3 regions of the Peribacillus sp. GL_122 genome follow, and region 1 is predicted to be linked to each of the others. Evidence: riboswitches for the same ligand, from Rfam matches in the RefSeq annotation. Region 1 holds a riboswitch; each other region holds the start of a gene.

Region 1 (3,285 bases):
GCATTGCCACTCATTTTTTCAAGGAAATTGCCAAGTAAGCAAATCCCAATTCGATTCCGCAAAGCACAAAAAGGGTGATTAAAGTTTGGAACATCATGATCTCCTCCTCCTCTAAGACTTAAAACAATCTTAAAGGATGAAACCCATACCAGAACAAGACCTTATTTGAGAAATCTTCAGCAGCCCCGCACTGTTCTCTTGCCCTGAAATGGGTTTCATACTGTACAATATAAAAAAAGAAAAAACGGTGATACCATGACAAATATTAAAGAAATAGCTCAATGTGCCGGTGTATCTGTCTCAACAGTGTCCCGTGTATTGAATGATCATCCATATGTAAGCCCCGATAAAAGAAAGAGCGTCTTAGAAGCCATCGATCGTTTGAATTATACGAGAAACATAAATGCCATTCATCTTTCAAAAGGTAAAACAAATCTTATCGGCATCATCATCCCCTTCAACAATCACCCATATTACGGGGCAATCGTTAACGGAATCACTAAACAGGCAAATGCAATTGGCTGTCATATCGTCATCTTTCAAACAAACTATGACAGAGAGAAAGAAATCGAGGCTTTTAATATGCTGCAAATGAAGCAGCTCGATGGCATTATCGTTTGTTCAAGGATTTCGGAAATGAAAATCCTTTTGGATTATCAAAAATACGGACCGATTATTTTATGTGAAGATACAGCCCAGGCTGAATTCTCATCCATCAGCATTGATCATTATGCAGCTTTCTCCTGTGCCCTTGAGTACGTGATTGCTAAAGGATATAAGAAAATCGGATACAGCCTCGGCCGTAAAAAGAGCAGAAATAGTTCCCATCGTACAAAGGCCTTTAACGATATCATGAGTAAACATCAACTGATAAACAATAAAGAATGGCTGTTTGAAGGCAGTTATCACATCAAAGACGGTGAACAATTGTTTCAGGAATGGAATTCGATGATAGATAAACCTGAAGCCATCATCATCACGAATGATGACACGGCGGCAGGCTTCATTCTTACCGCTAAGAAATCGGGTATAAGGGTCCCGGAAGATGTGGCCATTCTCGGTTTCAATAATGATAGCCTGAGTGAAATGCTCGACATCACGACCATTTCCTTACCGCTGGAATGGATTGGGAAAATGGCAGTGGACCTATTTGAGAATCCTGAAGTGGTCAAACATGTAAAACTGGACTACGCCCTTATAAAAAGGAGGACCGTTTAGTTATCACATTGCTTTATTTTGGTATATCGTCATTTAAAATCTTCCTTGCCCATCATTCATTAACTAGGAAAAAATAACCACACAAAATAATCATTGCGATATTCATGAGATTATTTTATAATTTTGATATAGTAAAGTTTACTCAATTACTAGCAATCTATTGCGATTGCATGAATTTCATGAGCACTATCGTCCGACGTCACTTACAAGCTGACGCAACGATTTTAGAAAATTGAATACTTCCTCATTTACCGATGAGTTAGAGGCTGCAGCTTATAAAAGTAAAACGGACGAGATTCTGGAAAATTCAAGACTCCGTTTGAAAGGATAAGTTGCCGAAGTTAGGGTATATTCCATGTATATTCTCGCTGGCGGTGTTACCGAACAGGAACACCACTGTCACGTTTTTTCAAAAAAGCGTGGGGAGCTATCTTCGGAAGGATAAACGGGTTTATTATAAACAGCCGTCGATCTTTTTCGACTGCTGTTTTTTTATTTTTCGTTCCCTTCCAATAAAAAGGAGTGTAACATCAATTGTCAAATTCACAATCACCATCAAGCCCTACTGAACTGAAAAGGAGCCTGAAAGCGCGTCATTTAATGATGATTTCATTAGGTGGAACGATTGGAACAGGTTTATTTTTAGCAAGTGGCGGGGCCATTCATTCAGCCGGTCCCGGCGGTGCTTTGGTGGCATACGCGGTCATCGGCATCATGGTTTATTACTTAATGACAAGTCTTGCAGAAATGGCAGCGTTCATGCCAGTGGCCGGTTCGTTCCGTGTCTATGCATCCAAATTCGTCGATCCGTCTTTCGGTTTTGCGATTGGTTGGAACTACTGGTATAACTGGGCAATCACCATTGCCGCTGAATTGGCTGCCGTTGTCTTAATTATGAAGTTCTGGTTCCCGGATAGCCCTTCATTTATCTGGAGTGCCATTGCGTTAATCACTATGTTTCTTATCAATTACATGTCAGTTAAAGGTTTCGGGGAAACAGAGTTCTGGTTTGCCATGATCAAAGTCGTGACAGTCATCATTTTCTTGATCACGGGTGTTCTGATCATTCTCGGAATCATGGGTGGGAAAGACCCAATTGGTTTTTCCAATTTCACAATGGGCGAAGGTCCCTTTAACGGAGGGTTCTTCACGATCCTGGGCGTATTCATGGCTGCCGGCTTTTCATTCCAAGGAACGGAATTGCTTGGAGTGACTGCTGGTGAAAGTGAGGATCCAGAAAAAAATATCCCAAAAGCGATCAGATCCGTTTTCTGGCGCATCATCTTATTCTATATCCTTGCCATTTTTGTAATTGGAATGATCATTCCGTTTACCGATTCACGTTTATTGAGTGAAGATGTTGCCGTAAGTCCATTCACGCTTGTATTTGAACGGGCCGGCCTTGCATTTGCTGCATCCATCATGAACGCGATCATTCTATCATCCGTACTCTCTGCCGGTAACTCTGGCATGTACGCTTCAACCCGTATGCTATGGGACTTGGCACGTGATGGGAAAGCACCGAAATTCCTAGGCAAGTTAGATAAAAGAGGAGTACCCGTGAATGCACTTATCGTGACTTCTTTAGTAGGCTGCGTTGCATTCTTAGCTTCATTTTTCGGTGATGGCGTCGTTTATATCTGGTTATTGAACGCTTCAGGCATGGCGGGATTCGTCACCTGGGTCGGGATTGCGATTGCCCATTATCGGTTCCGCAAAGCTTACGCAGCTCAAGGCCTTGATATGAATGATTTACCATTCCGGGCAAAAGGCTTCCCATTCGGGCCTATATTCGCACTTGTCCTTTGTATTATCATTATCATCGGACAAGGCTATCAAGCTTTCAGCAGCGATGGGATCGACTGGAATTCAATGTTTGTTTCCTACATTGGCTTAATTTTATTTTTCGTCCTATGGTTCGGCTATAAAATCAAGCATAAAACGAAAATCATTCCCCTAGAGGAATGTGACCTTAAATCAAAATAATACACAAAGGACCTGTTCTAAGGAGAACAGGTCCTTTTTTCATTTCAAATGATAAACACGGCATTCATATGGACGCAGAGG
Region 2 (3,285 bases), 2.1 Mb from region 1:
CAGCTATACATTCAAGGATAAAACGTTTGGAAAATGAAGGATTTATTAATGGGCAAGTAGCAATTTTAAACCAGGAGAAGCTAGGTTTTGATTTATTATGTTTTATTTTTATGAGTACGAATATACATCAAGCTGAAAAACTGGAAGTTTTGGAGAAGGCATTAGCTTCTATGTCAGAAGTATTAGAGTGCCATTGTTTAACAGGTGAGTATGATTATCTTTTAAAAGTGGCTAACAAAGATCGGAAGGAATTAGAAATATTTATTAGAAAGCTAAATAAACTAGGCATAACAAGAATTCAAACTAGCCTAGCTCTCAGAGAAATTAAATATTCAACAGTTTTACCCATATAGAAAAAAAGTCCCGTTCGTAAAAGTACACTTTTACGAACGTTTTTTGATAGAACGAGAGAGAGAAAAGTAGAAGAAGGAATAAAAAAATGAAGTCCTTAAATTTGGAAACATACAAATCCGCAGCATGGATCAAAATGAAGGACCGCAACTTCAGGCCATGAGAAAAAAGGGGTTGGATAAAAAAACTTGTCAAAAAAAATAGCCTTTGCTAAAAAAGAACATAGGCTATTTATTCATTATCAAGTTATTTGAGTAGATATAAATCCATTTTTAAGTTGAACTATAATGTTCGCTCAAAATTTTGAACGTCTTTTGATTTTGTTAAGGAGGATTATAGATTGGATAATAAGGAACGACTCTGTCTTTCAATAATTACATATCAACATCACTAGAAATACCCCGATAAAATCATTGCTATAGAAAATTTGAAATTTACAATTCCTACTTGATGCACCATATATTTTTCTTGAAAATGTAAATTCTCCTTTTGCCCTTAATCTTATAAAATCATTATATGCTCAACTAGTTTAAGCACTGAGCCGTGCATCGATTAAAAAGCAGTACACTTCTTTCGGAGTTGCACTGCTTTTTTTAATTTCTCCCGTTTATTATGATTTTTAATCAGAAAATCGGTATTGAAGACTCGCTTAATGAAACATAAAGTTTAATTACTTAACAAAATTGCTTCTGCGTTACTCGGTTGAAGAGCTATTTGTAGTGCACTTTTTTCTTCATAGTTTAAAGGGACCAATGGTAAGCGGACACCTCCAACATTTAACCCCCGCATATTTAATGCTGATTTTACCGGTGCTGGGCTTGGTGCAGCAAATAATGCCTTCATAATTGGAAGAAGGTTACGATGTGCAGTGGCAGCACCATGTACATCACCATTTTTAAAGCTATTGATCATTTCTTGCATTTCATTACCAATTATGTGTGAAGCAACCGAAACAATGCCTGTTCCACCGATGGCTAAAACCGGTAGTGTTAACCCATCATCGCCGCTGTACAATGTAAAATCGCTAGTTGTCTTGCTTATGATTTGTGCCATGGCATCTAAGTCACCACTTGCTTCTTTTACTGCCACAATATTGTTGATTTTTGAGAGGCTAACAATCGTCTCCACTGACATGTTCACAACACTTCGTCCTGGGATATTATAAAGCATTACCGGCAATGATGTTGAATGGGCAATAGCACTAAAGTGCTGAAATAATCCTTCTTGAGACGGCTTGTTATAATATGGGGTAACGAGCATGATTCCGTCGACTCCTGCTGCCTCTGCTTGTTTTGTTAAGCTGATAGAAGCCTTCGTGTTATTTGAGCCAGTTCCAGCTATGACTGGAACTCTTCCATCAACAACTTCTACAACAATTTTGAATAAATCGACTTTCTCTTCTTCAGTTAATGTAGGAGACTCTCCAGTTGTACCAGCTATTACTAATCCATCAGAACCATTAGCAATTAAATAATCTACTAAAGTTCTCGTAGCATTAAAATCAACCTCATCATTATGATTAAACGGGGTAACCATTGCGGTTAAAACTTGGCCAAAATTCATAACTTCACACCCTTTTGTATAATTTTTTAAAAAATTCAGAGGTGGTTTGGGCCATTCAGGAGTAAACGCAAAAAAGCAACAACGAGGATTCGCTGCTGCAGTAGAAACAATATTTATCAAAAAAATGTTTCCGCGCATAAGATAGCCCTCCATATAGTTTCCTATATGACAGTCCTGCATTTATTCAATAGCAGAACCAGCTTCAAGAACATGAGATTCTTTCCGCTTCGGCAAATTCCCCTTTCCACAATAGTCATAGGATCTCATTCTCCTCAAAGTGTGTACTAATGGTCTTTGCTCCTCTATCCTCACTTCAAAAAGTATGAAGTAAGAAAATATTTAATTGACTGTAATATAACAAGGAATCCTTATTATTGCAAGGCCAATTTAAAATATTTTTTAAGAATACATGGATAATCAATGAAAATGGATACGGTATAAGGGCTGGATTTTTCTTTTTTAGTATTATGTAATCTCAACATTAATAGTTTTATAAAACAAACTGTATGAAAAGTTTCACTCTTTTATAGTCAGTTTTACAATTGATATATCTTATAGATAATTAGTATTTATCTTATGAATCCTTAGAATAATGATCAAGGTGGGGAGGACAACATGATAAATATAAAACTAACAAAGGAAAGAAAAGATATGAAAATCCGTGACGTTTGGGAAGCAAGAAAACGGATCGCTTCAATGTAAGGAGGACTCCATTGCTTCAATTATACTATCATAAAAAATTGAAAAGGATGGCCATTAATGACATCAAGCTAATGTTAACAACCTATCCAAAGATAAAATTATCTTTCGTCCAATAAAAACTGATCAGAAGCAATTGCTTGCACGAGGGAAAAAAACCGGAGGAGTTCGACAGCATTGTAGCTGGCAATTTTACCAGAGAGTATGTTGCTGAAAATGGAAATAAATCCGTAGCCAACAAGATTAAACTTATTGAACTACTTGGTGCTTCCATTCCATTCAGGATTGGAACGAATACGTATAAACAGCATACGTCGTTCCAAATCCATGAGCTGGAATGATAAAATCCATTAAGATCCGTGGGATTGTTAACAAAGAAAATTGATCAGGCATTGAACTGCGAAATGGACTGTACATATTAGGCAAAAGGAGGAAAGTTGCCCAAAACGCAATTCCACCGAGAAAAGTCGTTAACAGGAAGTTTGCATTAATAACGACCAGTGTTCGCAGAAATAATGAGAGCCCCGCTTGAAGAATAAATACCTGCTTTGGCCAAAGCATTATACGGATCTAAATTCCATAATTGTGCAGTATAACAGGATGTCTGGCCTTTCATTATCCATCCGTTACCACCGGAACTAGCACAACTTGTAAATGCTCTCTTGGTCTTGC
Region 3 (3,285 bases), 1.2 Mb from region 1:
ATTAATCTATTAATATCTCGGAATAATTTCTCATTTTTTTCCAATTGTTATTTAAATAAATAAAAAACAGTATAATTTGCAAAAGAAATACGTTTATAATAGATTTACAGAAAGAGGCGATAAATTATGAAAAAAAATATTGCTGCTGCGATAGAAGAAGAGATTCATACTGAAGAAATTATAACTGAAGAATTCAAAGTTCCAGCTTTCGGGTACGAATTAATCAGAGAAGTTCTATTGAACGATATTCTCGGAAAAGACTCTAATCAAATCCTCTATTGGGCAGGTAAACAATTAGCAAGAAAATTCCCATTGAATGGCGATCAGGAAGTTATTGAATTTTTCCAAAGCGCTGGATGGGGCAATCTGGAAATCTTGAAGTATACGAAACACGAGATGGAATTATCCCTGACGGGTGAAATAATCAGCCGCCGCCTGGATTTACACCCTGATTGTCACTTCCAGCTTGAAGCCGGTTTCCTTGCCGAGCAGTTTTCACTGCAAAAAAAATTCCTCAGCGAATCAACGGAAGAAATCAAACGCCGCGCAAAAAAAGTGATATTCACCATCCAATGGGATCCCAGAGATCCAATCTAATGAGCCCTTAAAACAGACTTACCCTTTTTACCGGAAGTCTGTTTTTTATTGGACTCCTGAGACTTAAGCTAGCACATTTGCATGCTGACCAAGTTTAAATGCTTCATGAAGAGATTCAACCGCCTTCACCATTTCCTTTTCATTGACGACAGTCGAAACTTTAATTTCCGATGTGCTGACCATTTTCACCTGGATGCCTGTATTGGCCATCACTTCAAACATCTCGGCAGCCACACCGGGATTGGATACCATACCAGATCCGACGATGGACACTTTGGCCAACCCGCTCTCCGTTTCGACCCGGTCGAATCCCAATCGTTCTTTATTATTTTCCAGCACGATCAAGGCCGCTTCCGTATCTTCACTTTTTGTGGAAAAAGATAGATTGGTCGTATCCTCGGCGGTCATGCTTTGAATGATGATGTCCACATTAATCCGGTTTTTCGCAAGTGTCGTGAAGATTGTGGATAATGCACCAAGTGATTGGGGCAAACCATAAATTGTGACCCTCGTAATACTGTCTTCAAAAGCAATGCCGCGTACAATTAAGTTTTCTTCCATAGTTGCTTCCTCCTCAATGATTGTTCCTGATTCTCTCTCCATGCTTGAACGGACTTCAAGCGGAATTTGATAATTTTTTGCATATTCGACAGCCCTTGGATGAAGGACGCCCGCCCCCAGGGTGGCAAGTTCCAGCATTTCATCGTAAGAAATAGATTGGAGTTTTCGTGCGCCTTTTATGTAGCGTGGATCCGTTGTGAAAACACCCGTTACATCCGTATAAATATCGCATCTATCCGCATTCAGCGCTGCAGCGATGGCAACCGCCGTCGTATCGGAACCGCCTCGCCCCAAGGTAGTGATTTCCCCATTTACATCGTTACCCTGGAAACCGGCCACGACCACTATTTTCTTCTCTTGAAGCTGAGCTTGAATCCTTGAAGCATCGATGTTTAAAATCCGGGCATTCCCATGAACGGATTCCGTTTGCATTCCAGCCTGCCAGCCAGTATACGAAATGGCTTCATGTCCTTCTTCAATCAATGCCATCGTTAACAGGGAAATCGTTACCTGTTCCCCAGTAGTCAATAGCATATCCATTTCCCTTTTGCTCGGGGTTCCGGAAATATCACGGGCCATGGAAACCAATTGGTCCGTCGTTTTTCCCATTGCTGAAACAACGACGACTACCTCATTTCCATTCTCCGCTTCCTCGATTACCCGATTGGCAACATTTTTGATTTTTTCTACGCTACCGACGGATGTTCCGCCGAATTTTTGAACGATTAATGCCATGCTCATGCACCCTCTCTACTTTTTAGGCAATAAAAAAAGCAATGAGAAATATCTCATTGCTGTGATCACATATCTAATACTGTAAACACAGTGAGATAGCTCTCCAGGGTATAAACCCTGACAATCCGCCATTTATTAAATGTCGGACCAGGAAAACAAGGTATGAGTCTTGTCTTCCTTCGGCGTCATCCCCTTTCAAAACCTTTCATGGAAGCTCATACTTCTCCAGGTTTTTACTCTTGAATTCCGCACCTCTATCAGCACTTTTAAGTTGTCTAGTTAAAAATTCCTTTTAATCATAGCACAGTGATTTATCGGTAGCAAGATTATTCTTGTAATTTTCTAACGATTCCCTCGGCTACCCCTTTTGGCATACCAGCTTCCATGATTTCCTCGACTGTTGCCTCTTTGATTTTCTTCAATGATCCAAAATGCCTTAATAATTGCTTCCTTCGTTTTTCCCCGACTCCTGGAATATCATCAAGCTGGGAGTGAACCGCATTTTTCCCGCGTAGCTGGCGATGAAAAGTAATCGCGAACCGATGCACTTCATCCTGAATTCTTTGCAATAGGTAAAATTCCTGGCTCCGTGAATCAAGAGGTACGATTTCAAGAGGATTTCCGATCATCAATTGCGATGTCCTATGCTTTTCATCCTTAATGAGGCCTGAAAGCGGAATATCAAGGCCCAATTCATTTTCCAAAATATCCCGAACAGCTTCAACATGTCCCTTTCCGCCATCAATGATGATCAAGTCCGGAAGCGGCAGCCCTTCTTTCAATACTCGTGAATACCTTCTTCTGACCACTTCACGCATCGATTCATAATCATCAGGTCCCTGGACCGTCTTGATCTTATATTTTCGGTACTCTCTTTTTTCCGGCTTCCCATCAATGAACACGACTAAAGCGGAAACAGGGTCACTTCCCTGGATATTGGAGTTATCGAAAGCTTCAATTCGATGTGGGGTGTAGATACCCAGTTGGTTCCCGAGGTTTTCCACAGCATTGATCGTTCTTTCTTCATCCCTCTCAATCAAAGAGAATTTTTCCTGAAGGGCGATGGAGGCATTTTTATTCGCCAAATTAAGCATGTCTTTTTTCGCTCCCCTTTTGGGATGAATCGTTTTGACCCCAAGCAGCCCTTCGGCCATTTCGGCATCCACTGATTCAGGCAGCAAGATTTCCTTTGGTTTAAAATGGTTCGTAATCTCGTAAAACTGACCTAGGAATGTGAGAAGTTCCTGTTCGGGTTCATCGTAGACCGGAAAAAGTGAAACATCCCTTTCTATTAATTTACCCTGCCGGACAAAAAATACCTGAACGCACATCCAGCCTTTATCATAGGCAAAGCCAAATACATCCCTGTCGATGAAATCGGTCGTCATCATT

The links. A riboswitch is a leader RNA that binds a small molecule or an ion and turns the genes downstream of it on or off. The one in region 1 is predicted to bind lysine.
Region 2: it holds a riboswitch for lysine, as region 1 does, so the genes downstream of both, dapA (4-hydroxy-tetrahydrodipicolinate synthase) here and AC3ISB_RS26000 (amino acid permease) in region 1, are expected to answer to the same signal.
Region 3: it holds a riboswitch for lysine, as region 1 does, so the genes downstream of both, AC3ISB_RS20065 (aspartate kinase) here and AC3ISB_RS26000 (amino acid permease) in region 1, are expected to answer to the same signal.

What each region holds. Positions count from the first base shown of each region.
Region 1 covers NZ_CM174415.1:5,328,791-5,332,075, forward strand. The annotation lists gene AC3ISB_RS25995 (LacI family DNA-binding transcriptional regulator) at 256-1,218, shown strand; lysine riboswitch at 1,471-1,656, shown strand; gene AC3ISB_RS26000 (amino acid permease) at 1,753-3,204, shown strand; gene AC3ISB_RS26005 (glycoside hydrolase family 13 protein) at 3,244-3,285, opposite strand, start outside.
Region 2 covers NZ_CM174415.1:3,234,835-3,238,119, reverse strand. The annotation lists gene AC3ISB_RS15520 (Lrp/AsnC family transcriptional regulator) at 1-353, shown strand, start outside; gene dapA (4-hydroxy-tetrahydrodipicolinate synthase) at 1,018-1,914, opposite strand; lysine riboswitch at 2,049-2,227, opposite strand; gene AC3ISB_RS15510 (hypothetical protein) at 2,754-2,954, shown strand; gene AC3ISB_RS15505 (DUF2690 domain-containing protein) at 3,101-3,285, opposite strand, start outside.
Region 3 covers NZ_CM174415.1:4,149,985-4,153,269, forward strand. The annotation lists gene AC3ISB_RS20060 (YslB family protein) at 127-597, shown strand; gene AC3ISB_RS20065 (aspartate kinase) at 661-1,893, opposite strand; lysine riboswitch at 1,982-2,158, opposite strand; gene uvrC (excinuclease ABC subunit UvrC) at 2,220-3,285, opposite strand, start outside.